One region of the Kribbella sp. NPDC104740 genome, then DNA from elsewhere that is predicted to be linked to it. Evidence: riboswitches for the same ligand, from Rfam matches in the RefSeq annotation. Region 1 holds a riboswitch; each other region holds the start of a gene.
What was found. A riboswitch is a leader RNA that binds a small molecule or an ion and turns the genes downstream of it on or off. The one in region 1 is predicted to bind cobalamin.

Region 1 (7,187 bases):
GCGTGCTGATCACGCGCGACGGCGACGGCCACACGGGGTACAAGGCCGGCAACCAGTGCGTGGACACAGCGGTGGAGAGCTACCTCCTGCAGGGCTCACCGCCTGCGGCGGACCTGAAGTGCTGACCATACGGCGCTGAGCCGGGCGAGCCGCCGGCCCCGCGCTGAGTCGGGAAGGCCCGCCGCCCGCGGCTAGCTCGGGCGGTCGTCGCCGCCTTCCGGCAGCTGCAGGGTCTCGGTCGCACGCTCCAGCACGGCCCGCAGCCCGGCCTCGTCCTGCGGGCGTCCGCCGACGGTGATCTCCATCGCCGACCGCCCGCTGTCACCCGCGGAGATCCAGCGCGACAACCCCATCCGCGGACCACGCGCCTTGTCCGTGTACGTGTAGACGAGCGTCGCGTTCTCGGTGCTCAGCACCTTGTAGTCCGGCTCGTCGATGCTGCCCTGCCGAGCGGAGAGCAACGCCGTCGGCGTCTGCTTGCTGCCACGCGCGTCGAACCGGACCTGCCAGACGCCGGTCGGGTCGACGTACCGGGGCCTCGTGCCGCTCTGGGTGCTCTTCCAGCCCGCGGGAACCTCGGCGCTCACCGGCGACCGCTCGCTGCCGAACGTCTCGGCGACGAACTGCAACGAGTCCGGCCGGAGCCCGTCACCCGCACTCGGCGACGGCGTCGGCGTGGGACTGGTGACGACGGTCTGCGCGGCGTCGTCCCCCGTCGCACTGTTGACTGCCAGCACGGTGCCGAACACGGCGACACCGACGGTCATCCCGGCCAGCGTCGCCAGCAGCGCCTGGTGCCTGGGCGTGAGCATCCGGACCTCCGCATCCCTTTGTCGTCGCCCTCGATTATCGACCACGAAGGGGGCGCGAGTGAAACCGCGGCTACGCTGGCCCGTCGTGGAGCTCGATGCCGCGGTACGCCGCTACCTCGCCGGTGAAGCGGACCGGTCCGACCTGAAACTTCTGGTCAAACAGTTGCTGAAACTCCTGGTGGCCAAGGCCCCCGGCCACGCGGTCGAGGTCCGCGTCCCGCCGTACGGCGCAGTGCAGTGCATCGAGGGCCCCCGCCACACCCGCGGTACTCCGGGCGCCGTCGTAGAGATGCCGCCGGACCTCTGGATCGACCTCGCCCTCGGCCGCATCGAGTGGCCCGAAGCGCGCGACAGCGGCCGCCTCAGAGCCAGCGGGGAGCGCACCGACCTCAGCGCGCTCCTACCGCTGCTCGAGGACTAACGGCCGCCGGTGCCCGTCGACCAGACCGGGGTCTTGCCCGAGTAGATGACCAGGTTGCCGTCGCCCTGCATCTGGAGGATGGAGCCCTTCTTGTTCGTGCGGCTGGACCACAGGGCGGTCTTGCCGACGTAGACGACCAGGTTGCCGTCGGTCTGCATGATGGCGAAGGCGCCCTTCTTGTTGGTCTTGCTGGACCACAGCGGGGTCTTGCCGGCCTTGACCAGGACCAGGTTGCCGTCGGACTGCATCTGCAGGCGGTACATGCCGTTGCGCGAGTAGAGCAGCTGGCCGGTCTTCAGGGTGCGGCCGGGGTTCAGGGTCTCGATGACCGTCCAGCGCGACCAGTAGGCGTGCTTGGCGGTGTCGTACATCACCAGGTTGCCGTCGTCCTGGACCTGCAGGCCGGACGGCTTCTTGCCGTACGTGCTGCTCGTCCACAGCGCCCGGGTGCTCAGGAAGACGACCAGGTTGCCGTCGCGCTGCAGCGAGATCGAGGCGCCCTTGACGTTGGTGCCGCTGGACCACAGGGCGGTCTTGCCCTGGTAGAGGACCGCGTTGCCGTCCTTCTGCATGATGAACAGGTACTTGTTGTTCCACGAGCGGCGGTACTGCCCCGGTCGCAGGATCTCCCCGGGCTTCAGCGTGTACGGCACCCCGCTCTGCACTGCCGCCGGTGCGGTGGCGGTCGTCACGCTCGCGTCCGCGGCGACCGGCGCGAGCAGCGCCGTACCGAGTGCGGCCGCGGCGACGAGGGCGATGGCCCGGGTGCGGACCGTCGTGGTCGAGATCATCTGGTTCTCCGTCGTGTGCTCCGGGCGCCGGGCCGTCCCCGCGCCGTCGTGGTTGACGCCGGACACGGCGGATCGGTTCCGGTCCAGACCGCGTCCAGAGCCGACGGTAGGGCCGTAAAGGGTTCGTCGAGGCGCGCGACCGGGTGCCACTATGTGCCAGTGGCACCTAGTTTCCGCGAGCGCCTGGCCCGCCTGAGAGTCGATCTGACCCCGTGGCGGGCGTCCCGCGACTTCCGGATCCTGGTGATCTCGGGCTCGGTCTTCTTCCTGGGCGGCATGGTCGGGTACGTCGCGCTGCCGTTCCAGCTCTACCAGCTGACCGGCTCGAACTTCGCGGTCGGTGCGATGGGCCTGGTGACGATCGCCCCGCTGGTGATCTTCGGCCTGTACGGCGGCGCGCTGGCCGACCACGTCGACCGACGCAAGATGCTGATCCTGACCGGGATCGCGCAGGTGGTGATCTGCGCCGTCCTGCTCGCGAACACGCTGCTGGCCAGCCCGCAGGTCTGGGTGATCTACGTCGCCGGCGCGCTGAACGCGATCGCGTCGTCGCTGCAGCGCCCGTCGCGCGAGGCGCTGTTCCCGCGCGTCGTCCGGCACGAGGACATGCCGGCCGCGGTCACGCTCAACTCGCTGACCCTCCAGGTCGGCCAGCTCGCCGGGCCCGCGCTCGGCGGCGTACTGGTCGGCACGGCCGGTGTGACCTGGGCGTTCGCGGTGGAGCTGGCCGGGCTCGTGGTGGCGACCGGGCTGTTCGCGATGCTCGGCTCGTACAAGCCGAGCGAGCACAGCACGCCACCGAGCCTGCGCGCGATCGGCGACGGCATCAAGTACGCCGTACGCCGCCGCGACCTGCTCGGGACGTACGCCGTCGACATGGTCGGGATGTTCCTCGCGATGCCGATCGTGCTCTTCCCGGCCTTCGCGACCGAGGTCCTGAAGGAGCCGAAACTGCTCGGTCTCCTCTACAGCGCCGAGGCGGTCGGCGCGATGCTCGCGACGCTGACCAGCGGCTGGGCCCGCCGCGTCCACCACCACGGCCGCGCGGTCGTGCTCGCGACCATCACCTGGGGCGCGTCGGTCGGCATCGCCGGGCTGGCGCCGAACATCTGGTTCGCGATCGCGTTCTTCGCCGTCGCGGGCGGCGCCGACATGATCTCCGGCCTGTTCCGCGCGGTGATCTGGAACCAGACCATCCCCGACGAGATGCGCGGCCGCCTGGCCGGCATCGAGATGCTCTCGTACTCCCTCGGCCCGCTCGGCGGCCAGTCCCGCTCCGGCCTGGTGGCCGACCTGACGTCGGTGCGCACATCGATCGTCAGCGGCGGCCTCCTCTGCGTCGCCGGCGTGATCGGCACCGCCGTGTGGCTGAAGGACTTCTGGCGGTACGACGCCCGCACGGACGAGCACGCTGTTCGCGAACGAGAGTTGCGCGGGGCTGCGAGCTAGCGGGTCAGGCGCGCGGCTCGGGAGGGCGCGGGTTGGCGTCGGCGCGCGCCCGGGCGCGGGAGCAACCGCGAGCCAGCGACCTCGATATCGCCCTGATCGAAAGGGTGGGCTCGGCTAGAGTCGGGGTCACCATGCGTACCCGCCCAGTGACTTCGTTCGCCGCCGTTGTGGGCCTGCTCGTGCTGAGTGCCTGCGGTGGTGGGTCCAACGAGACCGCGCCGGACGTGCCGCCGCTGGTCTCGGTCAGTACGACGCCGACCGAGACACCGAGCGAGACCCCGTCGGAGACGCCGGGCGTGCCGCCCACGGCGAAGGTCGCGGACACGTTGTGCGTGCGGATGGACCAGGCGCTGGTGCAGGCCACGCTGGCTGTGCCGGTGGTGACGATCGAGCCGAAGGCGGTGCCGGCGGAGATCGGGCTGCCGAGCTACGACATCTGTCAGCTCGCGTTGAGCGCGGCCCCGAGCGGTCCGGCGCTTCGGCTGGGGGTGTCGGTGCTGACGGCGACGAAGTCGGACCTGACCGCGGCGCAGGCGGCGTACGCGGCGACCAAGGGCGAACCGGCGCGGCCGATCGCGGTCGGCCAGGGTGGGTTCGGGACGAGCAAGCTCGCGGTGTTCCTGCTCGGGAACCGGCTGTTCAAGGTCGAGGGACCGGCGGCGACGCCGACCAAGTACGTCGTACTGGCGCAGGAGGCGGCTCGGCAGGCGGCCGGGTTGCCGGAGACTGCGCTGCTGATCGCCCGCGAGGAGTGCGAGCGGGGGACGAAGGCGGCCGGGAAGGTGCTGGGGGCCACCGCGATGGCGCGCCGGGACAGCACGACGGCGGCGGGCGACATCGTCTGCGGCTGGATCAACCCGAGCGCCGCCGTCTACGCGACCGCTCGCCGGGTCCCGGACGCGGTGGCCGCGATGGCGTCGGTGCGCAAGGCACCGACCTCGCAGTCGGTGCCGCTCGGGGACGAGGGGTACGTCGACACCGCGACCGGGCGGGGCACCATCCGGGTCGGCACGGACAAGATCGCGGACCTGGTGCCGGTCCCCGGCAACAAGGTGAAGACGGACGACATGGTGGCGTTCGCGCTGGCGATCTCGCCGCTCTACACGCGCTGACGGTGGACCTGAAGCTGCGACCGGGTCGCAGCGTGGGTTACCGTGTGGCCGTCGTGGTGTTCGGGAAGCCGGTGGAGTACCGGCGCGGCCCTCGCCACTGTGATCGGGATTGTCCGTCGCGCGTTCACCTGGTGTGAGACCACTGGCCCGGAGGGGCTGGGAAGGTCAGCGCGGCGGATGCGGTCGTCCCGTCAGCCAGGAGACCGGCCACGACGCGTCCCGTCCACGAGGTGTTGGAGGAACGGTCGCCATGGCCGTCGTACCCAAGGCAGTGCTTGCTGCCGTTTTCCTGTCCCTGGTCGCCGGCTGCGGAAGCGCCGGCGCGAGCGAAGGTCCGAGCGCGAGCGCGACGACCGTCAAGAACTGCGGGCTCGACGTCACCGTCGACACCCCGCCGCAGCGGATCTTCGCGGCGTACCAGCCGGCCATCGAGCTGGCCCACGCGCTGGGTGTCTCCGACCGGCTGGTCGGGACCGCGTTCCTGGACTCCGAGCCACTGCCGGAGTACGCCGAAGCGCAGCGCGACCGCAAGTACTACAAAAACATGCCGAGCCGCGAGGAGGTGCTCAGCCTGAACCCGGACTTCGTGCTGTCCGGCTTCAACGACATCTTCAACGCCGCCGGCAGCGACGGCAGCTTCGGCAGCCGCAAGTCGCTGTCCGACCTCGGCGTGCAGACCTGGATCTTCAGCCCGCTCTGCCCGACCGCCGACGGCAAGGGCGACGAGGCGATCGACCCGTCGACGGTCTCGATGACCAACGTGTACGCCGATTTGCGCGACCTCGGGAAGCTGTTCGGCGCGAGCGACAAGGCCGAGCAGGTGATCGCCGACCAGCAGAAGCGGATCGCGGCGGTCGAGACCGCGGTGAAGGACGCCGACCGGCCGACGGTCGCGATCGTGCGGCCCGGACTCGAGGGCGGCGGGATGACGGTCTCCGGCGGGCCGGACTTCGGCACGGTGCTGATCAAGCAGGCCGGTGGCGTGAACGCGTTCGCCGCGCTGACCTCGAAGCGGAACGTGAAGATCAGCGTCGAGGAGTTCATCAAGGCCGACCCGGACTACGTGCTGATCAGCGCCTGCTGCGACGCGACGCTGACCGAGGCGCAGGGGCAGCCGGACGTCGACAAGCTGATGAAGAACCCGGCGTTCGCGAACCTCAAGGCGGTGAAGAACAAGCGGGTGATCCCGTGGTTGTTCGCTCACCACTCGGCCGGCGTCCGCGGCGCGAACTCGACCGAGCTGATCGCGAAGATCATCCATCCCGACCTGGTGAAGTGACCACCCGGGTCGAGGCCGGCCGCACGCTCTCCCCACCCCTGCCCCCACCCGCCTCCGGGCGGGGGGTGTTGGGGAGCGGGGTGTCCCGGGCCGGGGGGCTCGTGATCGCCTTCGTCGTACTGCTGGCCGCTGTGCTGCTCTCGCTGCTCGCCGGAACCCAATGGTTCGGTCCGCGGGACGTGTATCTCGCGGCCGCCGACTTCACCGGCTCGGACACCGATCGGGTCATCCGGTACCTCCGGCTGCCCCGTACGGCGACCGGCCTGATGGCGGGAGCCGCACTCGGGATGGCCGGCGCCTTGATGCAGGGCGTCACGCGCAACGCTCTCGCCGACCCCGGGATCCTCGGCGTGAACGCAGGCGCCGCGGTCGCGGTCGTCGGGGCGATCGGGGTCTTCGGCGTGACGAGCCTGACCGGGTACGTGTGGTTCGCGATGGGTGGCGCGCTGGTGGCGACCGTCGTGGTGTACGTCGTCGGCACGCTCGGTCGCGGTGGGGCGACGCCGGTGAAGCTCGCGCTGGCCGGTGCCGCGTTGTCCGCGATGCTCGGGTCCGTCACGTCGGCGGCGACGTTGCTCGATCTCTCGACGCTGAACGAGTTCCGCTTCTGGGTGGTCGGTTCGCTCACGATGGCGACCGGCCCGATCGTCGGGCAGGCGCTCCCATTCATTGCCGTCGGCATCGTCTTGTCGCTGGTTCTGGGCCGGTCGCTCAACCAGCTCGCGCTGGGCGAGGAGCTGGCGACAACGCTCGGCACGCGGGTCGCTGTGGTCCGCATCCTCGCGGGTCTGGCGATCATGCTCCTGGCCGGTACGGCGACCGCGATGGCCGGTCCGATCGGGTTCGTCGGGCTCGCCGTACCGCATGTCGCGCGGGCTCTCGTCGGCGCTGATTATCGCTGGATCCTGCCGTACTCGCTGGTCCTCGCCCCGACGCTGCTGCTGCTCGCCGACGTGCTCGGTCGGGTCGTCGTCCGCCCGGACGAGCTGCAGGTCGGCATCATCACCGCGCTGGTCGGAGCGCCGCTCTTCATCGCTCTGGTACGCCGCCAGCGCTTGGCGGAGCTGTGAAGCGCGCGGCGTCCTACCCCGTGCGGGTCGGCGCCTTCTCGGGCCGGATCGACGTGGGCGCCGTGCTTGTCACGCTCAGCGCGCTCTGCGTGGCCGTTGCCGTCGGCGCCTATTCGTTGACGATCGGCGACTACGAGATCCCGCTCGCCCAGGTCCTGAACACCCTCGCGGGCAACGGCTCCCTCATCCTCACCGACATCGTCGTCGACAACCGCCTGCCGCGCGTCCTCGTCGGCCTGGGCGTCGGCTTCGC
Region 2 (7,187 bases), on a different contig from region 1:
GCCGTGCTCCGCGAGCCTTTCGCACAGATCACGCCCGGTGCCGAGCGCCGGATCGAGGTCGACCCCCGCCCACAGCCCGTGGATCCGAAGCCCCACCAGCCCGTGAGCCTGCAGCGGCTCCAGCCGATCGCGCAGCTCCCCTTCGAGCGTGAGCGCGTGCTGCTGCAGCTCACCCGGCTCCAGCAGCTTCACCACCGCCCGCCCGACCGCGGCAGCCAACGGGTTGCCGCCGAAGGTGCTGCCGTGCGTTCCCGGCGTGATCACGTCCATGATCGCCCGATCGGTCACCACCGCCGACAGCGCGACGATCCCGCCGCCGAGCGCCTTCCCGAGGATGTACACGTCCGGTACGACGCCCGCCCGCTGCGACGCGAACGTCGCGCCGGCCCGGCCGAGCCCGGACTGGATCTCGTCGGCGATCATCAGCACGTTGTTCGCCGTGCAGGCTTCCCGGACGGCGGCGAGGTAGCCGGGAGGTGGCACGATCACCCCCGCCTCGCCCTGCACCGGCTCGAGCAGCACCGCGACGGTCGTCTCGTCGATCGCCGCCTCCAGCGCGGCCGCGTCGCCGTACGGGACGGAGCGGAAGCCCGGCGTGTACGGCCCGTAGTTGTCGTGCGCGACGGCGTCGCCGGAGAAGCTGATGATGCTGATGGTCCGGCCATGGAAGTTGCCATCAGCAACGATGATCGTGGCCTTACCGTCCGGGACGCCCTTGACCAGGTAGCCCCAGCGGCGCGCCAGCTTGAGCGCGGTCTCGACCGCCTCGGCGCCCGAGTTCATCGGCAGCACCGCGTCCTTGCCCGCGAGCGCGGCCAGCTCGGCGCAGAACGGGCCGAGCTGGTCGTGGTGGAACGCCCGGCTGGTCAGCGTGACCCGGCCGAGCTGCTCGGTGGCGGCGGCGATCAGCGCCGGGTGCCGGTGCCCGAAGTTCAGCGCCGAGTAGCCGGCCAGGCAGTCCAGGTACCGCTGCCCGGCGGTGTCGGTCACCCAGGCGCCGTCGGCGGTGGCGATCGTGACCGGCAGCGGGTGGTAGTTGTGCGCGCCGAACTGCTCTTCCAGCATCACCGGATCGGTCACAGATCGCCCCTTCGTTCAATGAAGTAACAGGTAGTACAGGAGAGCATATCCTGTACTACCTGCTACCGAGATCAGCCGAGCTGGGCGCGGACATCCCGCGCGGCACCGACCAGGTTGTCCAGCGAGTCACGCACTTCCGGCCACCCGCGCGTCTTCAGCCCGCAGTCCGGATTCACCCAGAGCCGCTCGGCCGGGATCGCGGCCAGGCCCTTCCGCAGCAGCGACACGACTTCCGGCGTACCGGGCACCCGCGGCGAGTGGATGTCGTACACGCCCGGCCCGACCCCGCGCGGGTACCCGGCGTCGCCGAGCTCGTGCGCGACCTGCATGTGCGAGCGGGCCGCCTCCAGGCTGGCGACGTCGGCCTCCATCTCGTCCAGCGCGTTCAGGATGTCGCCGAACTCCACGTAACACATGTGCGTGTGGATCTGCGTGTCCGCGCGTACGCCGCTCGTCGTCAGCCGGAACGCCTCCGTGCCCCACGCCAGGTACGCCGCTCGGTCGGCCTGCCGCAGCGGCAGCGTCTCCCGCAGCGCCGGCTCGTCGACCTGGATCACCGCGGCACCGGCCGCCTCGAGATCGTTCACCTCGTCCCGCAGTGCCAGTGCGACCTGCCGCGCGGTCTCGCTGCGCGGCTGGTCGTCGCGGACGAACGACCAGGCGAGCATCGTCACCGGCCCGGTCAGCATCCCCTTCACCGGCCGCTCGGTCTGCAGCTGCGCGTACGCCCACCAGCGAACGGTCATCGGCTCGGGCCGGGAGATGTCGCCGACGAGCACCGGCGGCCGCACGTACCGGGTGCCGTACGACTGGACCCAGCCGTGCTGCGTGGCCAGGTACCCGTCGAGCTGCTCGGCGAAGTACTGGACCATGTCGTTGCGCTCGGGCTCGCCGTGCACGAGCACGTCCAGGCCGGCCTTCTCCTGGAACGCGAGCACCTCCTGGATCTCGGCGCCGATCCGCTCGTCGTACTGGGTCGCGTCGATCCGTCCGGCGCGCAGGTCGGCGCGGGCCGTGCGGAGCTCGGTGGTCTGCGGGAACGAGCCGACGGTCGTGGTCGGGAGCAGGGGGAGCCCGAGCCGGGCCTGCTGGGCGGCGCTGCGTTCGGCGTACGGCGTCGCCCGCTTGCTGTCGGACGGGGTGATCCCGGCGACCCGCGCGCGGACGGACGGGTTGTTGGTCAGCGCCGACGCACGCCGCGACTCCAGCGCGGCCTGGTTCGCCGCCAGCTGATCGGCGATCGCCTCGGCGCCCTCGCTGTAGCCGAGTGTCAGCGTGGCGATCTCGGCGGACTTCTGGCGCGCGAACGCGAGCCAGCTCGCGACCTCCGGCGCGATCCCGTCCTCGGCGCTCACGTCGTACGGGACGTGCAGGAGCGAGCAGGACGCGCCGACGTCGACCTGACCGGCCAGCGTGCGCAGCCGGTTCAGGGTGGCCAGCGACTTGGTCAGGTCGTTGATCCAGATGTTGCGGCCGTTGACGACACCCGCGACGAGTCGCTTGGAGCGCACCTCGGAGGCGGCGACCAGGTCGTCGAGGTTGCCCTCGGCGGGACCGGTGAAGTCGATCGCGAGCCCCTCGACCGGCGACTTGGCCAGCACCGGCAGCGCCTGGCCGAGCCGGTCGAAGTACGACGCGACGAGCAGCCGCGGCCGGTCGGTCAGCTCACCCAGTACGGCGTACGCACGCGCGGTGAGGTCGAGCTCGTCGGCCGAGCGGTCCTGGACCAGCGCCGGCTCGTCCAGCTGCACCCAGCCCGCGCCGGCGGTGCGGAGGTCGGCGAGCACCTCGGCGTACACGGGGAGGAGCTTGTCGAGCAGCGACAGCGGCTCGAAGTGCTCGTCGACGCCCGGCGCCGGCTTGGCCAGCAGCAGGTAGGTGATCGGGCCGACGAGGACCGGGCGGGCGGTCAGGCCGAGCGCGATCGCCTCCCGCAGCTCGCCGACCTGCTTGCCGGTGTCGGCGGCGAACGTGGTGTCCGGGCCGAGCTCGGGGACCAGGTAGTGGTAGTTGGTGTCGAACCACTTCGTCATCTCCAGCGGCGCGACCTCCTGGGTGCCGCGGGCCATCGCGAAGTAGCCGTCCAGCGGGTCCGCCGCGACGGCCGCGCGGTGCCGCTCGGGGATCGCGCCGAGCAGGACCGAGGTGTCCAGCACGTGGTCGTAGTACGAGAAGTCACCGGTCGGGACCTCGTCGATGCCGTCGGCCGCGAGCTGCTGCCAGTTGGCCCTGCGCAGGTCCGCGGCGGTCTGCCGGAGGGCGTCGGCGCTGACCGTGCCCTTCCAGTAGCCCTCGATCGCCTTCTTCAGCTCCCGGTTCGGGCCCTGACGCGGGTAGCCGGACACGGTGGAGCGTGCTGCTGACTGGGTGTTCAAGTGTCTCTCCTTGGCGAGGCAGTCTCGAAGACCCCGGACCCCAGGAGAACGACGGGCAGGCGCGACGGTGCGCGCACGGCCGACCTTCCCACGAGGTCACGCGGTCACCGCCGGACGACGACGCACGGCGGGCAGGGGCAGGTCTTCGGACTCGCGGGCACGCCTGGTCCCAGGCACCTACTGGCCGTCGCTTCCCAGACCGGTCCTCCGGTCCAGTGCTGATGACGGCGGTCGTTCCCACTCACCGCTGCGGGGCAGTCCCGGATTTCCACCGGGTTCCCTCTTACGACGACCCGACTGGCGACCGGGCCGAACCACTGCGTCACCACTTTCTCACAGAATTCTCACAGCGCCGGGTGAGTGTGATCGGTCCCTCGGACAGGTCGCGGTGGTTCAATGCGCCCGTGAACAGGCTGACGCGATGAGCGCCGACCACGCGGACGGCCGCGTGCAGTCCCGGACCCTGCTGACCATCGGCGCCCTCGGCGTCGTCTTCGGCGACATCGGGACCAGCCCGATCTACACCATCCAGACCGTGTTCAACCCCGGTGACCCGCACCCGGTACCGGTCTCGGCCGACAGCGTGTTCGGGATCGTGTCGCTGATCTTCTGGGCGGTCACGATCATCGTGACGATCAAGTACGTGCTGCTCGTGCTGCGCGCCGACAACCACGGCGAGGGCGGCATCCTGGCCCTGATCACGCTGATCCGCAGCCACGGCACCAACGGCACCCGGCGGACCAAGGTGATCCTGGCCGGGCTCGGCATCTTCGGCGCGTCGCTGTTCTTCGGCGACTCGATGATCACGCCGGCCATCTCGGTGCTGTCCGCGGTCGAGGGCCTGAAGGTCGTCGAGCCCGGGCTGGACTCGTACGTCGTACCGATCACCGCGACGATCATCGTCGTGCTGTTCACCCTGCAGCGCCTCGGCACCGGCCGGATCGGGCGCTCGTTCGGCGTCGTGATGGTGCTCTGGTTCGTCACCATCGGCGCGGCCGGGATCGGCGGGATCACCCGGCACCCGCAGATCCTGGAGGCGCTGTCGCCGACGTACGCGCTCGGCTTCCTGACCAACCACTTCGGGCACGCGTTCTTCGCGCTGGCCGCGGTCGTGCTCGCGATCACCGGCGCCGAGGCCCTGTACGCCGACCTCGGGCACTTCGGCCGCGCGCCGATCACCCGGGCCTGGCTGGTCCTGGTCTTCCCGGCCTGCATCCTCAGCTACCTCGGCCAGGGCGCCCTGGTGCTCAAGGACCAGGCGTCGGTGAGCAGCCCGTTCTTCCTGCTGGTGCCGGACTGGGGCCGGATCCCGCTGGTCCTGCTCGCGACCGCCGCGACCGTGATCGCGTCCCAGGCCGTGATCACCGGAGCGTTCTCGGTCGCCCGTCAGGCGGTCCAGCTCGGGTACCTGCCGCGGCTGCGGATCCTGCACACGTCGAGCAAGACGATCGGCCAGATCTACGTGCCGTGGATCAACTGGGCGCTGATGATCTCGGTGCTGACGCTGGTCTTCGCGTTCCAGACCTCGGCCGCGCTCGCGTTCGCGTTCGGGATGGCGGTCACCGCGACGGTGACGATCAACACCGTGCTGTTCTTCTACATCGTCCGCAAGCAGTGGGGTAAGCCGATGTGGGTGGTGATCGGCGGTGGCGCGGTGTTCCTGTCGATCGAGCTGCTGTTCCTCGCGGCGAACCTGACCAAGCTCGTGCACGGCGCCTGGCTGCCGCTGCTGATCGGCATCACGGTCTTCACCGTGCTCACCACCTGGCAGCGCGGCCGGGCGCTGGTCACCGCGCGCCGCGAGCGCCAGGAAGGGTCACTGACCACCTTCATCAACGAGCTGCACGACGCGCGGCCGCCGCTGCGGCGAGTGCCCGGTACGGCGGTCTTCCTGAACCGCGGCAAGGACACCGTGCCGCTGGCGATGCGCGCGAACGTCGAGCACAACCACATCCTGCACGAGAACGTCGTGATCCTGTCGATCGAGACCGAGCCGGTCCCGTCGGTGCCGGACGACGAGCGGATCACGATCGACGACCTCGGCTTCGACGACGACCGGATCGTGCACGTGACGGCGCGGTTCGGCTACGTCCAGACTCCGGATGTCGCGGGCGTACTGCGGCTGGCCGCGGAGCAGAGCGCCGAGGTCGCGTCGCTGGACCTGAGCGACACGTCGTACTTCCTGTCGACGATCGAGCTGCGGCTCGGGGACAAGCCGGACATGGCGCGCTGGCGCAGCCGGCTGTTCGTGGCCACGTCGCACATCAGCGCGGACGCCGCCGAGTACTTCGGGCTGCCCCGCGACCGGGTGGTCATCATGGGCTCCCGGATCGACGTCTAGTCCTCGGTGTCGCTCTCCGGTTGGGGGCCGCGCCGGCGGCGCTGGTGCTCGACGACGTCGAGGAACGTCTCTTTGAACCGCCGGTAGTTCTGCGCGCCCAGCCGCTCGGCGTGCTCAGCCTCGATCCCGGCGATGACCGCGTCCGCGGTCCGCATCTGGGCCAGGCCGCGCTCGGTCGGGCAGACCAGCTTCGCGCGCCGGTCGCTGGGGTCGGGACGGCGTTCCAGGTACCCGAGGGCTTCGAGCTCGTCGACCAGCGTGCCGATGATCTGCTTGTGCTGACCGGACAGCCGGGACAGCTCGGTCGCGCGGACGCCGTCGGGCTCGAGGTAGGCCATCACGGCGCCGTGCCGGTGCTTGAGGTCGTCGAAGCCCTGCGCCGCGACCTCCGCGAACAGCTCGCGCTGGAAGGCGAACAGGAGCCGGCCGGACAGCACGCCCAGGTCCGGGTCCGCGGTCCTCTGCTTCGCACGCGTGGTCAACGCCGTCTCCTCTCGTCAGCTTCCGACCAGCCTAGCGCATTTCGTCATGGCGCTTGATCGTCACTTTATTTGACTATCTCCGGGCGGCGGCCTACGCTGCAGAAGTAGTCAAGATTCGTGACGATCAAGGAGCGGGACTGATATGACGAAGACGATCGCGGTCATCGGGGCGACCGGCGCGCAGGGTGGCGGCCTGGTCCGGGCGATCCTGGCCGACTCCACGGGCGAGTTCGCGGTCCGGGCGGTGGCCCGTGACCCGCAGAGCGCGAAGGCGCTGGAGCTGGCGGCGGCCGGCGCCGAGGTCGTCACCGGCGACCTCGACGACGAGGAGAGCCTGCGCAAGGCCTTCGACGGCGTGTACGGCGCGTTCGTGGTGACGAACTACTTCGCCCAGCGCAGCGAGGCCGAGGTGGCCGCGCGGTCGGCCGCCGACATGGAGCTCGAGCAGGCCGGCAACGCGGCCCGGGCCGCGCGCGACGCCGGCGTGGAGCACGTGATCTGGTCGACGCTCGTCGACACCCGGCCGCACTTCGGTGACACCGACCGCGTCCCGACCCTGGACGACGGCCGGTACAAGGTGCCGCACTTCGACGCCAAGAGCGAGGCCGACGAGCTGTTCCGGCAGTCCGGCGTACCGAGCACTTTCCTGCAGACGACGCTGTTCTACGAGAACCTGACCAGCGACCTCGGGCCGGTGCGCGACGAGAACAACCAGTTGGTGCTGACCCTGCCGATGGACGACGCGCCGCTGAACGCGATCGCGGTCGGCGACATCGGCCGGACCGCGCTCGGCATCTTCCGCCGCACCGACGAGTACACCGGCCGGACGATCGCGATCGGCGGCGACAAGCTGACCGGCCAGCAGATCGTCGACGTGATGAGCGACGTGCTCGGCGAGCCGGTCACCTA
Region 3 (7,187 bases), on a different contig from region 1:
CGCCGTGGTGGCGAGTCGTCCGGGCGTGGTCGCGGTCGTGGCCGGCGCGGGAGCTCCGGGCCGGGTGAGGCTGCTCCGGCGGCGCGCGGTGGGTCTGGTGCGGGTGGCCGGGCTTCCGGTGGGGCTCGCAACGGGTCCGGTGGCGGCGGCCGTAGCGCTGCTGCTGGTGGTGGCCGCTCGGGTGGAGCCCGTGGCGGTTCCGGCGGCGGTCGCGGTGGCTCCGGTGGAGCGCCGAAGAGCTACACGACGACGACACCGGGTGCGAGCAGCCGACCGGCTGGTGCCGCGGCGTTCTCAGCAGGTACGCGAGCAGGCAGCAGCCGCCGCGGCCGCTGACGCGCCGGCCGCGCTGACGCGCCGGCCGCGCTGACTCGCAAGGCTGGCTCACGCCGGATCCGGTGCAGAGGTCGTTGGAATCGGTTCAGAACATCTAGCTGAACGACAGAGCCCAGGTTGCCCGTGGCAGCCTGGGCATTGTCATGTCGTGAAGGGGAGAGCCGAATGGCCGTCGTACGGACTGTGCTGGGTGACGTCGCACCGGAGGAGCTCGGGGTGTGCAACGCGCACGACCACCTGTTCATCCGCAGCGCGGTGATGCCGCCGGGGCAGGAGCTGGACGACTACGACGGCGCGCTGCAGGAGGCGACGCTGTACGCCGAGGCCGGCGGCCGCGCGGTGATCCAGTGGACGCCGTACGGGCTGGGCCGGCGGGTGGACCTGCTGCCGAAGCTCTCCCGCGAAGCCGGCGTACAGGTGGTCGCTGCGACTGGGATGCACCGGGCTGAGCACTACGGCGAGGTGCCGGACCTCGACCTCGCCGAGGTGTTCGTGCGGGAGCTGACCGAGGGCATCGACAACAGCCAGGTGCGCGCGGGGATGATCAAGATCGCCAGCGGGTTCCACGGGCTCGACAAGCACACCGCCTGGGTGCTGGACGCGGCAGCGGAAGCGCAGCTGGCGACCGGTGCGCCGATCGGGATCCACCACGAGCTGGGGACCGGAGCGGACGTCGTACTGGATCGCCTGGAGGGCCATGGGGTCGCGCCGGACCGGATCATCCTCGGGCACCTCAACCGCTTCCCCGACCACCAGATCCATCAGGAGCTGGCCGCGCGCGGTGCGTTTCTCGCGTTCGACGGGCCGTCGCGGGCCAACAGCGCGACCGACTGGCGGATGGTCGACTGCCTGGCCGCGCTCGCCGAGACCGGGTACGCCGACCGGCTGCTGCTCGGCGGCGACACCACGAGCGCGCGGGCGCGGCTGGCGACCGGTGAAGGGCCGGGGATGCCGTACCTGTTGACGAATCTGCGGCCGCGGCTGACGCGCCGGCTCGGAGCGGAAGCGGTCGAGCAGATCTTCGTGACCAACCCGGCGCGGGCCTTCGCGACCAGCTGGAAATGACGGCAGGAACTCGCCACTCGTGACGTTCTGTTGCCGGAGGCATCCGAGCGGTACGGTTCGCAGGTGAACACCGTCGCGCAGATCTTCGTCGCCCTGGCCGGGGCCCTGCACCTCGTCTTCTTCGCCATGGAGAGCTTGCTCTTCCGCAAGCCCAGCGTTCAGCAGCGGTTCCGGGTCACGACCGCGGCCGAAGCCGAGGCGGCGCGGCCGTGGGCGTTCAACCAGGGCTTCTACAACCTGTTCCTCGCCGCGGGCGCGATCGGCGGGCTGATCGCGGGTGGCGACCGCGGGTACGCGATCGCGCTGTTCTCGTGCGCGTGCATGCTCGGCGCCGGGCTGGTGCTGATCGGGTCGGACCGCCGGATGGCGCAGTCGGCGGCGATCCAGGCCGGGCCGCCGCTGATCGGGCTCGTCCTTGCTGCGGTGCTCTGACGCCTTGACTTGAAGTGCACTTGAGCCCTGAGGGTTCAGGGCATGACCACCACGACCGCGCCGACGCGCGCACCTGGAGTTCTATCCCCGCAGTACCGTGCGCTGACGGTCGGGATGGTCGCGCTGATCACCCTGGTCGCGTTCGAGGCGCTCGCCGTGTCGACCGCGATGCCGACCGTCGCGCAGTCGCTGGACGGTCTGTCGCTGTACGCGCTGGCGTTCGGCGGGCCGTTGGCGTCGGGTGTGGTCGCGATGGTCGTGTCGGGGACCTGGTCGGACCTCAAGGGGCCGACGCGGCCGCTGTGGCACGGGACGGGGTGGTTCCTGGCCGGGCTGCTGATCGCCGGGCTGGCGCCGACGATGGAGGTGCTGGTCGTCGGGCGGGCGATCCAGGGGTTCGGGTCGGGGCTGCTGACGGTCGCGCTGTACGTCGTGGTCGGGCGGTTCTACCCGGCTGAGCTGCGGCCGCGGGTGTTCGCGGCGTTCTCGACGGCTTGGGTGGTGCCGTCGCTGGTCGGACCGGCGATCGCGGGGTTGATCGTCGAGCACGCGAACTGGCGGATCGTGTTCCTGGCGGTGCCGGTGCTGGCGGTGCCGGCGGCGCTGATCATGCGCCCGGGGCTCGCGCGGGGTGAGCGGTCGGCGCCGTTGAGCGAGGCCGAGTTGGCACCGTCTGGTGAGGGCGAACCGGTGCGGTCTGGTGAGGTCGAACCGGCGGGGTCTGGTGGGGCGAACTCGGCGCGGTCTGGTGAGGTCGACTCGGGCAGGCTCTGGACCGACCAGGCCTGGTACGCCGTGGGTGCGGCGTTCGGCGTCGGGCTGCTGCACTACGGCGGGCAGCAGCGGGGAGCCCTGCAGTTGATCCTGATCGCGATCGGGCTGGCGGCGGTGGTCGTGTTCGCGCCGAAGCTGCTGCCGAAGGGGACGTTCACGGTCCGCGCGGGGCTTCCGGCGGTGATCGCGTTGCGCGGGCTGGTCGCAGCGGCCGGGTTCGGGGCCGAGGTGTTCCTGCCGCTGATGCTGACCCGGGAGCGCGGGCTGTCGCCGGCGTGGGCGGGGATGGTGCTGACGGTCAGCGCGCTGAGCTGGTCGGCGGCGTCGTGGTACCGGGGCCGGCCGAACCAGCCGTTCGAGCACCACGTGTTCCTGCAGGCGGGCATGCTCTCGCTGCTGCTGGGGATCGGGACCGCCGCCGCGACGCTCGACGACCGGGTGCCGGTGGTCGTCGGGATCCTCGGGTGGGCGCTGGTCGGGCTGGGGATGGGGACGGTGTTCCCGACCGTGTCGGTGCTGGTGCTGGAGTACTCCACGGTCGAGCAGCAGGGTGCGAACAGCTCGGCCCTGCAGCTCAGCGACTCCTTGCTGACAGCAACGATCCTGGCGATCGGCGGCTCGCTCTTCGCCGCCATCGAGCCGCACTCGCCGACCACGGCGTACCTGACAGCCTTCGGCTTGCCTGCTGCGCTTGCTGTGGTGGGCGTCTTCGCGGCTCGGCAGACTCGAATGGTGTGAATCTGGTGCGGCTGACGGCGTCTGCTGCCCGCCGCCTGTTCTTTCCTTGTTGAGTTTACAAGCGGAGGGTGAACGGCTGGGGAGTTGTCCACAGCCCTGCAGCGGACTAGTCCTTCGCGCCCGTGAGGGCGATGCTCGCGCCGAGCGTGATGATCATCAGGCCGCCGGTGCCGCCGACCAGTTCCAGGCGGCGCGGGGAGCGGGCGAACCAGTTGCGGGCGGTGCCGGCGGCCAAGGCCCAGGTGGTGTCGGAGATGAGGGCGATGGTGATGAAGATGAGGCCGAGCAGCAGGATCTGGAGGGTGGGGTTGCCGGCTTCGGGGTCCAGGAACTGGGGGAGGACGGCGGCGAAGAAGACCGCGGTCTTGGCGTTGGTGACGCCGACGAGGAAGCCCTGGCGGAGGACTCGGCGGGTGTTCGCCGGGCGGACGCCGGCGGTGAGTGCAGAGGCGAGGGACTTGCGGGTGCGGAAGGCGTGGATGCCCAGGTAGATCAGGTACGCCGCGCCGGCGAGTTTCACGACGGTGAGGGCGATGGCGCTGGCGGCGATGAGGGAGCCGAGGCCCAGGGCTACCGCGACCAGGAGGACCACGACGCCGGCCATGCTGCCGATCATGGTGAGGACGGCTTCGCGGCGGCCGACGGTCAGGGCCCGGCCGATGATGAACAGGACGCTCGGGCCGGGGACGACGATGACGATCAGGGCGGTGACGGCGAAGGCCAGGAGGTGGTGGGCGGACGGCATGGAGTCAGGGTAAGTGCCGGGTCCGCGACCCGCTGCACGATCTCGCCAGCCGAGGCGAGCCCGCGAGGCTGCGGGGATCTCGCCGGCCGAAGCAATCCCCGCGAAGCTGCGGGATCTCGCCAGGTGGGGAAGATCACCGGCGCGCCGGGATCCGTTGACCGGTCACGAAGGCGGCCGCTACCGTTCAAAGGTCAACCTGCGGTGCCATGAGGGAAACCGGTGAGAAACCGGTACGGCCGCGCCACTGTGAGCGAGCTTCGGGCTCGTGAGTCAGGACGCTCGGGCACTCGCAGCCTTTCGATGGGGACGCGCACTTCCCCAGGAGGTCCTCAGATGTCTGCTCCTGCTCGCCCGGTCGCCGTACCGGCCGTTTCCCCGCGCCTGCTCGCGGTCGCGCTGCTCACCGTCGGCGTGCTGCTGATGCTGGCCTACCTGGTCGCCTTCGACCAGGGTGCGATCTCCCAGTCGGGCATGTACCTGCACGAGCTGATGCACGACGGCCGGCACCTGCTCGGCGTGCCCTGCCACTGACGTCCTGCAGTACCCACACCACCATCTGACAGGACTGTCATGCGCACTTTCGGGAATCTCCTGGTGCGCGGACTGATCGTCGGCCTCTTCGCCGGCCTGCTGGCCGGAACCTTCGCGTACGTGATGGGCGAACCGCACATCGACGCCGCGATCGCGATCGAGGAAGCCGGCGGCGCCGCGCACACCCATGGCGAAGCGACCGAGGCCCCGGCGGCCGAGGAGGAGGAACCGCTGGTCAGCCGCGACGGCCAGCGGTTCGGGCTCTTCCTCGCCACCAGCCTGTACGGCGTGGCGCTCGGCGGCATCTTCGCCGTCGGGTTCGCCCTGCTCCGCCGCCGCCTCCGCACCACCAGCGACTCGTACGCCGCGCTCGGCCTGGCCGCCGCGGGATTCGTCGGGATCGTGCTGGTGCCGTTCCTCAAGTACCCGCCGAACCCGCCCGCCGTCGGCGACCCGGAGACGATCACCAAGCGGACCGTCACCTACCTGCTGACGCTGGTGATCGGGCTGCTCGCGGTCTGGGCCGGCGTCGCGGCGTCCCGCTGGGCGCAGCGCTTCGGCGACGCGCCCTGGATCCGGCTCGCCGCAGGCGGGGCCGCGTTCGTGGTGACGATCGTGGCGGCGTACCTGATCCTGCCGGCGATCAACGAGGTGCCGGGGTCGTTCCCGGCGACGCTGCTGTGGCAGTTCCGGTTCGCCTCGCTCGGCACGCAGGCGGTGCTGTGGACGCTGATCGGATTCGGTTACGCTGCGTTGGTGGATCGTCACTCCAAGGTCGCGGAGCCGGTTGCCGCGTGACCACGACGCTGACCCTCGTCGCGCATGCGCTGACGCCTGGCCTGCGCGGGCTCGTCCTCGGTGGAGAGCCCGCGCCGGACCAGGCGAGCCTGGAGGCGGCGCGTGACCTGCGGGTCGACGCCGGTACGACGTACTGCGGGCCCGAGCCGGCCGCGATCCTGACCGCTGAGGCGATGGGCTTGCAGCCGGTCGTGGTCGGGGCGCTGCGCGACCGGGAGTACGGCGACTGGACCGGGCGCGACCTGGAGGAGCTGCTCGCGACGGAGACTGCGGCGGTCTCGGCGTGGCTGGAGCGGCCGCACACGGCGCCGCCGGGTGGTGAGACGGCGAACGACCTGATCGCGCGGGTCGCCGACTGGCTGGGGGACCTCACCGAGGCTCCGCAGCACGCGGAGCGGCAGACGGTGGTGGCGGTGGTGCATCCGGCGGTCGTGAGAGCTGCTGTGCTCTACACGTTGGAGGCGCCGGCTGAGTCGCTGCGGCACGTGGATGTTCGCCCGCTGGCGACCGTCAGCCTCTCCGCCCACGCGACGGCCTGGTCGCTCAGCCTCCAGTAGCTGCACCCGCGGAGGATCAGCCGCCGGTCGCCGCACGCTCCGCGGCCGAACGGAGCACGCAGAACTCGTTGCCGGCCGGGTCGAGCATCACCACGAACCCCGTACCGTCCGCCTCCCGGTGGTCGTGCTCGACCGTCGCGCCGAGCGCGACCAGCCGCTCGACCTCCTGGTCGCGCGGGATGTCCGGCTCGAGGTCGAGGTGGACGCGGTTCTTGGCACGCTTAGGGTCGTTGTTGCGCTCGAACAGCAGCTTGACCGGGCCGGTGTCGACGGCGGCGTACGGGTCGTCGGGGAAGTCGTCCGACGGGCGCTCCACGCCGAACACCTGCAGCCAGAAGCCGGCCAGCTCGTAGGGGTCGGCCGCGTCGAAGGTCACCGTGCGCACGATCGAGGTCATGGCACAGAAAGATGCCGTACGACGGGTTCGCCCCGCCACCGAGATTCGGGTGACGGGGCGGAAAGGCCGACCGAGAGCCGGGCCGGGGCGCGACGCGCGCTCAGGCCTGGCGAAGCTCCTGGCGCTGCCTGCCCAGCCCCTGGATCTCGCACTCGACGACGTCACCCGGCGCCAGGTACGGGAACCGCCCGGACAGCGCCACACCCTCCGGCGTACCGGTGTTGACGATGTCGCCCGGGTCGAGCGTCATGTACTGCGACAGGTCGCGGATCAGCGCGGCGACCGAGAAGATCATGTCCCGGGTGTTGGAGTCCTGCCGCGGCTCGCCGTTGACGAACGACTTCAGGTCCAGCGCCTGCGGGTCGCCGACCTCGTCGGCCGGGACCAGCACCGGGCCGAGCGGGTTGAACGTCTCGCAGCACTTGCCCTTCGACCACTGGCCGCCGGAGACCTCGAGCTGGAAGGCGCGCTCGGAGACGTCGTTGGAGACCGCGTACCCGGCGATGCAGGCCAGCGCCTCCTCGTCCGAGGTCAGGTACCGGGCGGTCTTGCCGATCACGACCGCGAGCTCGACCTCCCAGTCGGTCCTGCGGCTGTCGCGGGGGACCAGGACGTCGTCGTACGGGCCGACGACGGTGTTCGGGTGCTTGAAGAAGACGATCGGCTCCTTCGGCGGCTCGGCGCCGGACTCGGCCGCGTGCGCGGCGTAGTTCTGGCCGATGCAGACCACCGCGGCCGGCTTGGCGATCGGGGCGCCGATCCGCAGGCCGTCGACCTCGGCCGCCGGCAGCGACCCGGCCTCCAGGGCCGCGCG

Region 2: another riboswitch for cobalamin. It lies ahead of metE (5-methyltetrahydropteroyltriglutamate--homocysteine S-methyltransferase); the one in region 1 lies ahead of ACZ6Z4_RS01180 (ABC transporter substrate-binding protein).
Region 3: another riboswitch for cobalamin. It lies ahead of ACZ6Z4_RS20660 (CbtB domain-containing protein); the one in region 1 lies ahead of ACZ6Z4_RS01180 (ABC transporter substrate-binding protein).

The regions. Positions count from the first base shown of each region.
Region 1 covers NZ_JBVJNV010000001.1:249,328-256,514, forward strand. Annotated here, with positions in the region: gene ACZ6Z4_RS01150 (alpha/beta hydrolase) at 1-125, shown strand, start outside; gene ACZ6Z4_RS01155 (hypothetical protein) at 192-812, opposite strand; gene ACZ6Z4_RS01160 (sterol carrier family protein) at 898-1,233, shown strand; gene ACZ6Z4_RS01165 (hypothetical protein) at 1,230-2,024, opposite strand; gene ACZ6Z4_RS01170 (MFS transporter) at 2,184-3,473, shown strand; gene ACZ6Z4_RS01175 (hypothetical protein) at 3,605-4,585, shown strand; cobalamin riboswitch at 4,623-4,811, shown strand; gene ACZ6Z4_RS01180 (ABC transporter substrate-binding protein) at 4,836-5,864, shown strand; gene ACZ6Z4_RS01185 (FecCD family ABC transporter permease) at 5,945-6,934, shown strand; gene ACZ6Z4_RS01190 (FecCD family ABC transporter permease) at 6,931-7,187, shown strand, end outside.
Region 2 covers NZ_JBVJNV010000002.1:577,166-584,352, reverse strand. Annotated here, with positions in the region: gene rocD (ornithine--oxo-acid transaminase) at 1-1,065, opposite strand, end outside; gene metE (5-methyltetrahydropteroyltriglutamate--homocysteine S-methyltransferase) at 1,152-3,455, opposite strand; cobalamin riboswitch at 3,575-3,789, opposite strand; gene ACZ6Z4_RS12325 (potassium transporter Kup) at 3,877-5,796, shown strand; gene ACZ6Z4_RS12320 (MarR family winged helix-turn-helix transcriptional regulator) at 5,793-6,278, opposite strand; gene ACZ6Z4_RS12315 (NmrA/HSCARG family protein) at 6,421-7,187, shown strand, end outside.
Region 3 covers NZ_JBVJNV010000003.1:954,797-961,983, reverse strand. Annotated here, with positions in the region: gene ACZ6Z4_RS20685 (DEAD/DEAH box helicase) at 1-336, shown strand, start outside; gene ACZ6Z4_RS20680 (phosphotriesterase family protein) at 502-1,401, shown strand; gene ACZ6Z4_RS20675 (DUF1304 domain-containing protein) at 1,465-1,833, shown strand; gene ACZ6Z4_RS20670 (MFS transporter) at 1,876-3,345, shown strand; gene ACZ6Z4_RS20665 (LysE family translocator) at 3,452-4,090, opposite strand; cobalamin riboswitch at 4,248-4,389, shown strand; gene ACZ6Z4_RS20660 (CbtB domain-containing protein) at 4,424-4,621, shown strand; gene ACZ6Z4_RS20655 (CbtA family protein) at 4,661-5,419, shown strand; gene ACZ6Z4_RS20650 (histidine phosphatase family protein) at 5,416-5,976, shown strand; gene ACZ6Z4_RS20645 (VOC family protein) at 5,993-6,373, opposite strand; gene ACZ6Z4_RS20640 (fumarylacetoacetate hydrolase family protein) at 6,474-7,187, opposite strand, start outside.